2 regions of the Eubacterium sp. LMAG:50 genome follow, and region 1 is predicted to be linked to the other one. Evidence: riboswitches for the same ligand, from Rfam matches in the RefSeq annotation. Region 1 holds a riboswitch; the other holds the start of a gene.
The links. A riboswitch is a leader RNA that binds a small molecule or an ion and turns the genes downstream of it on or off. The one in region 1 is predicted to bind FMN.

Region 1 (6,085 bases):
GTATACGCCGATGATGTTCAATTTACACAGAAAACATATAAAATATTGTTTGTAGGAAACAGTCATACATATTACAATGATATGCCAAAAATGTTTAAAGGACTTGCTGATGCAGATAAAATAAACTGTGAAGTTACATCTATTACATCACCAGGATACAAACTTAGCCAGTTTGCAGATAAGACTAACATGTATGGAAGTCAGGTTTATCAGGCATTAACAAATAATACATGGGATTATGTAGTATTACAGGAAAACAGGGCAGTTTTAGTAGAAAAAGAAGAAGAGGCAGAAGCAGCAGTTAATACTCTATATACTTTAATACATAATGCCGGAGCAAAAATGGTTATATATGCAACACAGCCAAATAATATTGGAAGTACTTTTAAAGTTAATTCAATGTCATTATTTTTGAGCGACTTTCAGATTGAACAGATTTTAACAAGAAATAACTTTAAAATAGCTGATGAATATGATGGACTTGTTGCAGCATCAGGAACTAACTTCATGAGAGTAATGCAGGATTATCCTAAAATTACAATGTATAAAACAGATAATCTTCATCCATCAGTAACAGGAAGTTATTTGGCAGCATGTACTATTTACAATACAATATTTGACAGAAGTCCATATGGAAATAAATATTTACCAAATAGTGAATATGATAAAGATAATTTAATATCAAAAGTTTCAATGGAAAATGCCCTTATAATGCAGAAAATTGCAGACAGCAGATTAAAAGTAGATAGTTATTATACAACAGTAAGTAAGGGACAAAATTCTAAATTAACAGCAACATTTACATCAACTCAGACAGATGAATCAGATACTACAGAAGATACTACTAAAAAAACAGAAGATGTAACAAAAACCTCAGATGAAAAAGAGACAACAGTTACTGATAAGAAAGATACTACACCAACATATACAAATAAAATAATGTGGGATGCTGTTGATGCAAACAGTATTTCAATCAACAGAATTACAGGTGAATTTACTGCATTAAAGGCCGGAAAATATCAGGTAATGTCAACAACAGACAGCGGTTTAATATGCTATTCAACAATTGATGTAAAACAGCCATCAACAGCTTTTAACATTAATGAAAGCAAGATTTTAAAAGTTGTAAGGGGATATGTAGGAAAATATACTACTACGATAGCACCTGATGATACAACAGATACAATTACATGGAAGAGTAATTATCCGGATATAGTTTCTGTTGATGCACAGGGAAATATACAGGCCAAAAAAGTAGGCATAGCAAAAATAACTGCTGTAACTACAAGCGGAATTAAGTCAGAACGTTATGTGCGTGTAAAGTTAAAGACACCAGGTAATGTTAAGCTGACAAAAAAGGTAAAAAAAGTTAAGAAAAAGAAAATATATCGTGTAAATGTAAAATGGAGTAAAAATACAAGGGCTACTAAATATTATGTATTCCGTAAAATGGAAGGCAAAAAGGTATTTAAAAGAGTCGCAACAACTACTCAGGCAAAATACATAGATAAAAATATTAAGAAAAATAAAACTTATTCTTACAAAATACAGGCGATATATTCAAATAGCAAACTTAACAGTGATAAAACAGCAGAGTATAACATAAAAGTTAAATAATAAAGTTTTAAGAATATTAGCAAATTATAAAAATTAATTATAAAGACCTCTAAAATGTGTAGATTATATACAAAAATCTGTTATTTTAGAGGTTTTTTACGTTAAAAAAATTAACATATATATATTAAAAAATGTTTAACAAAAATAGTTTATTGGAAATTTTGTTGACAAACAAAAACAAGGTGACTATACTTTAAGCAGAAATTAAATAAAAATTCTTCGGGGCAGGGTGATATGCATAAAGCATAAATTCCCAACCGACGGTAAGTGTACAGAGCGTAAAGATGCACGAGTCCGTGACCTGCGAAAGCAGCTGATTTGGTGAGAATCCAAAACCGACAGTATAGTCTGGATGGGAGAAGAATAGATGATGTAATTGTTCTTTATCAGGAATAAAATTAATCTGATTTTTAGAAATGTATTTAAATGATATGTAGTTTACATAACAATTAATCGGATTAAGATTTTGATAATAAATTACTAATAACCATACGCAATTAGGAATATGTAATGAACAGAATAATATACATTTGTATTTGTGCGAAAGCCCCTTTGAATGAAAGGAGGCTTTTTTTTGAACCCAAAATACATGAAAAGAGCTATTGAATTAGCAAAAAAAGGCATAGGTTATACAAATCCAAATCCTATTGTAGGATGTGTTGTGGTAAAAAATGATGAAATTATTTCGGAAGGCTATCATGAAAAGATAGGCGGATTTCATGCTGAGAGAAATGCATTAACAAATTGTAAGGAGGATACAACAGGAGCAGAGCTTTATGTAACGCTTGAACCGTGTTGTCATTATGGAAAGACGCCACCATGTACTGAAATTATCATAGAAAAAAACATAAAAAAAGTTTATGTGGGGAGTATGGATCCTAATAAACTTGTAGCAGGAAAGGGAGTAAAAATTTTAGAAGAAAATGGAATTGAAGTTGAGTGCGGAGTATTAAAAGATGAATGTGACAAATTAAACGAAGTATTTTTTCATTATATTACAAATAAAACACCTTATGTTGTAATGAAATATGCGATGACGATGGATGGAAAAATAGCGTGTGAAAATGGTGATTCAAAATGGGTTACAGGTGAAAAGGCAAGAGAAACCGTTCAAAATATGCGAAAAAAGTATATGGGAATAATGGTTGGAATTAATACTGTATTAGAAGATAATCCAATGTTAAATTGCAGAATAGAAGAAAATGTTAATCCAATAAGAATTATATGTGATTCAAATTTAAAAATACCATTTGAAAGTAATATTGTTAATACGGCAAATAAGATACAAACAATAGTTGTTTGTACAAATAAAGCTGATAAGGATAAGCAAAGGTGGTTAGAGAACAAGGGGATAGAAGTAATAAGACAAAAAGTAAAAGGAAGAGTTGTTTTATCCGATCTTATGAAAATATTAGGGGAGAAAGGAATTGACAGCATATTGCTTGAAGGTGGCGGAACACTTAATGCACAGGCACTAAAAGAAAACATTGTAAATAAAATCTGTTGCTTTATAGCACCAAAGATTGTAGGAGGTGCAAATGCAAAATCTCCAATTGAAGGAAAAGGTGTCGAAAAAATGATGGAAGCATATAACTTAAGAAATTTAGAAATACAAAAAATAGGAAATGATATTATGTTAACCGGATATTTAAAATAAAGGAAATAAGTCTAAAAGAAATATCAGAGGAAAGGAGATATACGTATTTTATAAAATACATAAAAATAGTAAATGTTTACAGGAATTATAGAGGAAACAGGTCAGATAGAATATGTTAACAGCAATAGTGAGAAATATCAGATTGGAATTAAATGTGAAAAGGTTTTAGAAAAAACAGTAGTTGGAGACAGCATAGCAGTTAACGGCATTTGCCTTACAGTCACAAAAATGTGGAAAAATGGATTTGAAGCGGATGTGATGTCAGAAACATTGAAGAGAACAGGGCTAAAAGAAAGTAAAAAAGGTACGTGTGTAAATCTTGAGAGGGCCATGGCAGCTGATGGACGATTTGGAGGACATATTGTTAGTGGGCATATAGATGGAACCGGACTGATAAAAAACATACGAGAGGAAAGAAATGCAGTATGGTATGAGATATTTGCAGATAAAAAGACCATAAAATATGTGGTTGAAAAAGGGTCCATTACAATTGATGGAATAAGTCTTACAGTAGCGTATGTTGATGAAAAAGGATTTAAAGTATCTACAATACCACACACAAGAGAAAGTACAAATCTAAAGGATAAAAATGTTGGGGATACGGTAAATCTCGAGTGCGACATCATAGGAAAATATGTAGAAAAGCTATTAGGCTATTCAGAATGTAATGAAAAGAAAGAATCAAAAATTACAGAAAGCTATTTAATAGAAAATGGATTTTAAAGAAAGAAGGAATATAAAATGAGCAAAACAATAGGAACAATAGAAGAAGCAATTAAGGATATAAAAGAAGGAAAAGTTATTTTAGTAATAGATGACCCTGATAGAGAAAATGAGGGGGATTTGGTATGTGCAGCAGAATTTGCAACAACTGAAAATGTAAATTTTATGGCAAGTTATGCAAAAGGACTAATTTGCATGCCTATGGAAGAAGAACTGTGTGAAAAACTTGACTTGGAGCAAATGGTAAAAGTTAATACTGATAACCACTGCACAGCGTTTACAGTTTCAATTGATCATGTATCAACTACAACAGGAATATCAGCGGTCGAAAGAGGAATTACGGCGAGAGCAATTGTAGGCAAAGATGCAAAGCCGGAAGATTTTAGAAGACCGGGCCATATGTTTCCACTTAAAGCAAAAAAAGCAGGAGTATTAGAAAGAACAGGTCATACAGAAGCTACAGTTGACATTGTAAAATTAGCAGGACTTAAACCTTGCGGATTATGCTGTGAAATAATGAGAGAAGATGGAACAATGATGAGAACAACAGAACTTCTTGAATTTGCACAGGAACATAATCTTACGGTAATTACAATTGCTGATTTGGTTAAATACAGAATGGAAAGAGACAGTTCAGTAAAAAGAGAAGCGGTTGCAAAGATGCCAACGAAATATGGAAACTTTAATATCGTGGGTTATCAAAATAAAACAACAGGGGAACATCATGTTGCATTAACTATGGGAGATGTAGGAAATGGAGAGCCTGTTCTTTGCAGAGTACATTCGGAATGTCTTACAGGAGATGTATTCGGTTCTAAAAGATGCGATTGTGGACAACAGCTTGAGAAAGCAATGGAGATGGTTGCAAAAGAGGGAAGAGGAATAATACTTTACTTAAGACAGGAAGGAAGAGGAATTGGATTAATAAATAAACTTAAAGCATATGAGCTTCAGGAACAGGGATTAGATACAGTAGATGCAAATCTAAAACTAGGATTTCCGGCAGATATGAGAAGCTATGGAATGGGAGCACAGATTTTGGCAGACCTTGGAGCAAAAAAACTAAGAATTATGACAAATAATCCGGCAAAAATTACAGGCTTGTCAGGATATGGAATAGAAATAGTTGAAAGAGTTCCGATACAGATAGAAGCACAAAAATATGATGAATATTATTTGAGAACAAAGCAGTTAAGAATGGCACATATGACAACTTACTAAGATTATTTGCTGAACCCGATTTCTTAAATTTAACGAAATAACGCTCGCGCTGCTTGCCGCTCGTAGCGGTTCTAAAGTTTTAGCACACAGCCTGACTTTGTAACTTACAGTTTCAAGTCAGGCTATGCACCAAAGCTTTGAACCGACGGCGACAAATGCTATTTCTTTTAAATTTAAGAAATCTGGTATAAGCAATTTAATGTTAAGTGTAATAATGTCAGAACTTATAATTTAAACCATACTTTAAAAAACTGACATCAAAATATATTATACAAGAGGAGATTTAAAATGAGAACTTTAGAAGGAAAATTAGTAGCAGAAGGATTAAAAATTGGTATTGTAGCAGCAAGATTTAATGAGTTTATTGTAAATAAACTTGTAAGCGGTGCAGAAGATGCATGCGTGCGACATGGAGTTAATGATGACGATATTACATTAGCGTGGGTTCCGGGAGCTTTTGAAATACCTGTAATAGCAAAGAAAATGGCTCAGTCAGGAAAATATGATGCAATTTTATGCTTAGGAGCAGTAATTAAAGGCTCAACAGATCATTATGATTATGTATGCGCAGAGGTAAGTAAAGGAATTGCAATGGTTGGAATGGAAACCGGAGTACCTACAATGTTTGGTGTATTAACAACAGACAATATTGAGCAGGCAATAGAAAGGGCAGGAACAAAAGCAGGAAATAAAGGATTTGATGTTGCATGCTCTGCAATTGAAATGGCGAATTTAAATCGCATGCTGTAAATTATGTAATTATTATGGTAGGCTTGCGTAAAATATAATAATTCATTTAATAATAAAAGGAAAAATTAAGTGCTAAATTATATTTGGGCAGGCATGATTATAATGTCAGTGCTTTAT
Region 2 (6,085 bases), on a different contig from region 1:
ACCGTATACTATGGTAAAAGACCATAGGACAAATGAAGAAACAGGGAATGTAAGTAGTGTTTTAGATGGCAATATAGACCAGTTTATAAATGCATATTTAAAGCAAAATAGTATACAGGGAAAATAAATTAGTATGCAAAGTAACGAAAAATAAGTTGCAGTATAAAATTAACTATGTTAAAATTTTGAAAGTGTATACATAAATTTGTTATGCAAATAAGCAATGATAATGAAACAAGCGAGGAAGAGATAATGATTAATGTAGCAATTTTAGGATACGGAACAGTAGGCTCCGGAGTGTTTGAAATTTTAGATACAAACAAAAAATTGATTGGGGAAAAAGCAGGACAGGAGATAAACGTAAAATATGTTTTAGACCTTAGAGATTTCCCTGGTGACCCATGTGAATCAGTATTGGTTCATGATTTTAATACTATTTTGGAAGATGATGAAGTTGAAATTGTTATTGAAGTTATGGGCGGATTAAAACCAGCTTACGATTTTGTGAAAAAATCACTTTTAGCAGGCAAGAGTGTTTGTACATCAAATAAAGAATTAGTAGCTAAATATGGCGCAGAGTTAATTCAGATTGCAAAAGACCACAACAGAAACTTCTTGTTTGAAGCAAGTGTTGGAGGTGGAATACCGATTATAAGACCGTTAAATCAGCATATTACAGCAGATGAAATTTGTGAGATTGCAGGTATCTTAAATGGAACTACAAATTATATCCTTACAAAAATGGATAAAGAAGGTGCAGATTTCCAGACAGTATTAGCACAGGCACAGGAATTAGGATATGCAGAACGTAATCCGTCAGCAGATATAGAAGGATTTGACGCAGTTAGAAAGATAGCAATATTAGCATCACTTGCTTATGGCAAATCAGTTGATTTTGAAGATGTATATACAGAAGGAATAACAAATATTACAGATATAGATTTTAAATATGCGGCAGCTATGGGAAAATCTATAAAGTTATTAGGAAAATGTAAAAAAGAGGCAAACGGAATAGTTGCATCTGTAACACCAAGATTATTATCACCAAGTCATCCATTGTTTAACGTTGAAGGCGTTGTAAATGGAATCTTAGTAAGAGGAAACATGGTTGGTGATTTAGTATTTATCGGTAGTGGCGCAGGAAAACTTCCAACAGCAAGTGCAGTTGTATCAGACGTTGTAGATGCTGTAAGACATTTGAATATTCCTGTGACAGTTATATGGGATAAAGAAAAGTTAGAATTATTAGAATTTGGCAAATCAAGAAAGTCTTTCTTTGTTCGTGTTGAAGGTGATGAAAAAGATAAGATTGAAGAAGCGTTTGAAAATGTAACATACATAGATGCAGGAATTGAAAATGAAATTGGTTTTGTTACAAGACCGATGTCAGAAGATGAATTTAAGGCTGCATCAGAAAAATTAGAGAATATTATTACAAGAATAAGAATTGAAGAATAATATTAAGGGATATTAAATTAAGTTAAATTTGCATTAACAGATTAATGTTTATGTAAATAATAATTGATAGCAATTTATAATAAAAAAACATATATAATATAAAGGCCGTAATTCGGTGTGAGAGGATTGAAAGAAAATGGAAGAAACAAAGGTTGTTAAATTTGGTGGAAGTTCACTTGCTGATGCAAAACAGTTTAAAAAGGTTGCAGACATAATATTGTCTGATCCGGAAAGAAGATTTGTAGTTGCATCTGCACCTGGAAAAAGATTTATTGAAGATGTTAAAGTTACAGATATGTTATATAAGTGCTATGAATTAGCATCTGAAAGCGAAAATTTTGACGAATATTTTCAGATGATTAAAGACAGATATAACAATATTATTGCAGACTTAGGATTAAAAGATTTTAGCCTTGATGAAGATTTTGAGATAATTAAAGGCGCATTTGCTCATATGGCAGGCCGTGATTACGCTGCAAGCCGTGGAGAATATCTCAACAGTAAAGTATTAGCAAAATATTTAGGATTTGATTTTATCGATGCAGGAAAATATATCTTCTTTGATGATCAGGGTAATTTTGACTGGACTAAGACAGAAGCAAAATTGGCACCAAAGCTTGCTAAGACAAACAAGGCAGTAATACCTGGATTTTATGGATCTATGCCAAATGGAACAATAAAGACATTTTCAAGAGGTGGTTCTGATGTAACAGGATCAATAGTTGCTAGAGCAACTAAAGCTAAATTATACGAAAACTGGACAGATGTTAGCGGATGTCTTATTTGTGATCCTAGAATAGTTAACAATCCGGAACCTATCAAGACTATCACATATAGAGAATTACGTGAATTAGCATATATGGGAGCAACAGTATTGCATGAAGATGCTATATTCCCTGTTAGAGCAGCAGGTATTCCTGTAAACATCAAAAATACAAATCAGCCGGAAGATAGAGGAACAATGATTGTTTCTGAGTCAGCTGAACATTGCGATCATATTATTACGGGTATTGCAGGTAAGAAAGGCATGTCTGTAATTAATATAGAAAAAGATAAGATGAATAGCGAAATCGGATTTGGTAAAAACGTATTACGTGCATTAGAAAAGAGTAATGTAAGTTTTGAACATATGCCATCAGGTGTAGATACAATGAGCGTTGTAATTGCAACTGAAGCATTAGCAGGCAAGGAAACAGCTATTATTGACGAGATTAAGAGCAGAGTACATCCTGATCAGATTTATATCGAAAGTAATCTTGCACTTATAGCAGTAGTTGGTAGAGGAATGAAGAGTGCAAGAGGAACTGCAGCAATTTTATTCTCAGCATTAGCTGATGCAAGAGTAAATATTAAGATGATTGACCAGGGTTCTTCAGAACTTAACATTATCGTTGGTGTTGAAGAAGAAGATTTTGAAGTAGCAATAAAGGCAATCTACAAGAGATTCATTGGCATTAACCAGTAAATAGAGTATATGATGCGGAATAAAACCGTGTTAATAATATTTTTAACCGTATATTAAATATAATTCTTCAGGGCAGGGTGAAATTCCCTACCGGCTGTATTTATGCAATGCATATAAGCCAGCGAGCCGAAAGGCATGATATGGTGTGATTCCATAGCCGACAGTAAAGTCTGGATGAGAGAAGTAATAAGATTAATAATTATGATATTAATAATCTCATGAAAAGCACCTGAACCAGGTGCTTTTTTTCTTTGCTCTGTATAAATAATATATTAATTTTCAGAAAGGAAGTAAAATTAAATGAAAAAATTATTTACAACAAAAAATTTAGCGTTGATGGCTATTTTCGCGGCTATTGCTGCAATACTCATGGTCCTTATAGAAATTCCGGTAGTGTTTATAGCGCCGTCTTTTTATAAGCTTGATTTTAGTGAGATACCTATTTTGATAGGAACATTTATTATGGGACCTGTATCAGGAATAATTATGGAAGCTATAAAGATTGTGCTTAAAATATTACTTAAAGGGACAACAACAGGTTATGTTGGAGAATTGGCAAATTTTTGCATAGGATGTTGCCTTGTTGTTCCGGCGGGAATAATATATAAATTTAAGAAATCTAAAAAGGGAGCATTCATAGGGATAGTAGTTGGTATTGTGTTAATGGCAGTTGCAGGCGCAATTCTTAATTATTATGTAATGCTACCGTTTTATGAAAAGTTTATGCCGTTAGAAGCAATTATAGAAGAAGGAGCAAAAGTAAATCCGATAATTAAAGATAAATGGAGCTTTGTTTGGGTTGCAGTAGCACCATTTAATGTATTTAAAGGAATAATAGTTGGAATTGTAACAGGAATATTATATAAGAGAATAAGCACATTTATAAAAAAACTCTAGAAATAAATAAATTGAAATGTAAAAAGATATTGTTTATAATTATGTGGTGATTATAAACAATATCTTTTTGTTTTGACAAATATTTGCTGTTTGTTATGCAAATGTTTTTGTTGTGTAGGAAAAGCTCATATGGGCTTAGACCTTTTGACTCTGGCATTACAATATGTTTTGCCATAAAAGAAAAGAGGAATAAAATTTATGATATATGAAACAAATTCGCCTGATGAAACTTTTGAGATTGGGAGAAAGTTAGGACAATCTGCGAAAGCAGGACAAATAATTTGCCTAAATGGTGATTTAGGTGTTGGAAAGACTGTTTTTACACAGGGATTTGCAAGCGGACTTGGCATAAAAGAATGCGTAAATAGTCCAACTTTTACAATTGTACAAATATATGAAGAAGGCAGGATTCCGTTGTATCATTTTGATGTATATAGAATTGGTGACCCTGAGGAAATGTATGAATTAGGATATGAGGATTATTTCTTTGGAGAAGGAGTATGTCTGATAGAATGGTCGAAACTCATAAGTGAACTGATTCCTGACAATGCATCAACAGTTTTGATAGAAAAGAATTTAGAAAAAGGATTAGATTATAGAAAGATAACGGTGGAATAAAGATGAGAATATTAGCAATAGACAGTTCTTCGTTAGTGGCATCAGTTGCAGTGGTAACAGATGATATATTAACGGCAGAATATACAATAAATTTTAAAAAGACACATTCGCAGACATTGTTGCCAATGATAGATGAAATTAGCAAAATGATAGAATTGGACATGGAAACTATAGACGCTATAGCAATAACAGGAGGACCGGGTTCATTTACCGGACTACGTATAGGAAGCGCTACAGCAAAAGGATTTGGATTAGCACTTAATAAGCCGATAATAAATGTACCGACAATCGATGCTATGGCATATAATTTTTATTCCAGCAATTATATTATTTGTCCGATTATGGATGCAAGACGTCAACAGGTATACACTGGAATATATTACTTTGAACAGACACATATGAAAATATTAAAAGAACAGTGCGCAATTTCTGTAGAGGATTTGATTGATGAGCTAGATAAGATAGGAAAAACAGTAATGTTCTTGGGAGATGGAGTGCCTGCATATAGAGAAATTATAGATGAAAAAATGAAAACTGAGCATTTATATGCCCCATGCCATATGAACAGACAAAGAGCATCGTCACTTGCAGCTTTGGCACAAATATATTATAAAAATGGAAAAATAGAGGAGGCTAGTGAACATAGACCTGATTATTTGAGACTTTCACAGGCTGAAAGGGAAATGCTTGAAAAGCAAAAGAAGGAAGAAAAAATAAAACAGTTTTCATAATTTGGTTTTATAGAGATAAAGGATAAGGGTAATATGGTAAAAATAGAAAAGATGAGCGAAAAGCATATAGCCCAGGTAGCGGAGATTGAAGAGAGCATATTTTCTGTTCCGTGGTCACAAAAAGCATTTAAAGATTCGCTAGAATTAGATAATACTGCATTTTATGTCGCTATAGAGGAAGAAGGGGTTATAGGATATTGTGGCGTTTATAAGGTTATGAATTCCGCTGATATTACGAATGTAGCTGTAAAAAAAGATAAGAGAAAAAAAGGTGTGGCTAAGCAGTTGCTAAAAGAGGCTATTAAAGATGCTAAAAGTGAACAAATTAAGGAAATAATGCTTGAAGTTAGAGAAAGTAATGAAGCCGCAATATTTTTATATGAAAAAATTGGATTTCAAAGTATTACAAAACGAAAAAAATACTATAAACATCCGGTAGAAGATGCAATTATAATGCTATTAAAAATATAAATATACTTCTAGATAGTGGAATGCCAAAGGTTTCCACTATTTTTTTGTCGAAAAAAATAATATGATGATTGCATCAAAAGAAAGGATTAAAAATATGAAAAAGATGAATAGCAAAGGTAAATATGAAATTTTTTGTCATAAATGTGGAAAGAAAATGCAGATGACAAATGGAATAGTTACGGAAGGAATAATTAGATTACAGGGAAAATGGGGTTATTTTTCTAATAAGGATTTACAGATGCATACAATGGATTTATGTGAAGAATGTTATGATTCGATAACTACGTTATTTAAATATCCGGTTGACGTTACAGAATATATTTCAGTAGAGGATGATTACTATACGTTAGAACAGGTATAAAAAATTACATCCTTTTCATAAAAAAGTCTTTGTGCTATTATACAACATAGAGTTAACAAGAGTATTAAAAGAATTATTAAAAAA

Region 2: it holds a riboswitch for FMN, as region 1 does, so the genes downstream of both, CCC31_RS12115 (ECF transporter S component) here and ribD (bifunctional diaminohydroxyphosphoribosylaminopyrimidine deaminase/5-amino-6-(5-phosphoribosylamino)uracil reductase RibD) in region 1, are expected to answer to the same signal.

Annotation. Positions count from the first base shown of each region.
Region 1 covers NZ_NALP01000007.1:505,577-511,661, forward strand. The annotation lists gene CCC31_RS07535 (DUF4886 domain-containing protein) at 1-1,617, shown strand, start outside; FMN riboswitch at 1,829-1,985, shown strand; gene ribD (bifunctional diaminohydroxyphosphoribosylaminopyrimidine deaminase/5-amino-6-(5-phosphoribosylamino)uracil reductase RibD) at 2,174-3,274, shown strand; gene ribE (riboflavin synthase) at 3,347-3,997, shown strand; gene CCC31_RS07550 (bifunctional 3,4-dihydroxy-2-butanone-4-phosphate synthase/GTP cyclohydrolase II) at 4,016-5,218, shown strand; gene ribE (6,7-dimethyl-8-ribityllumazine synthase) at 5,507-5,968, shown strand; gene CCC31_RS07560 (nucleoside recognition domain-containing protein) at 6,038-6,085, shown strand, end outside.
Region 2 covers NZ_NALP01000008.1:75,422-81,506, forward strand. The annotation lists gene prfB (peptide chain release factor 2) at 1-127, shown strand, start outside; gene CCC31_RS12105 (homoserine dehydrogenase) at 253-1,458, shown strand; gene CCC31_RS12110 (aspartate kinase) at 1,595-2,923, shown strand; FMN riboswitch at 2,983-3,113, shown strand; gene CCC31_RS12115 (ECF transporter S component) at 3,224-3,820, shown strand; gene tsaE (tRNA (adenosine(37)-N6)-threonylcarbamoyltransferase complex ATPase subunit type 1 TsaE) at 4,019-4,438, shown strand; gene tsaB (tRNA (adenosine(37)-N6)-threonylcarbamoyltransferase complex dimerization subunit type 1 TsaB) at 4,441-5,169, shown strand; gene rimI (ribosomal protein S18-alanine N-acetyltransferase) at 5,203-5,640, shown strand; gene CCC31_RS12135 (hypothetical protein) at 5,735-6,001, shown strand.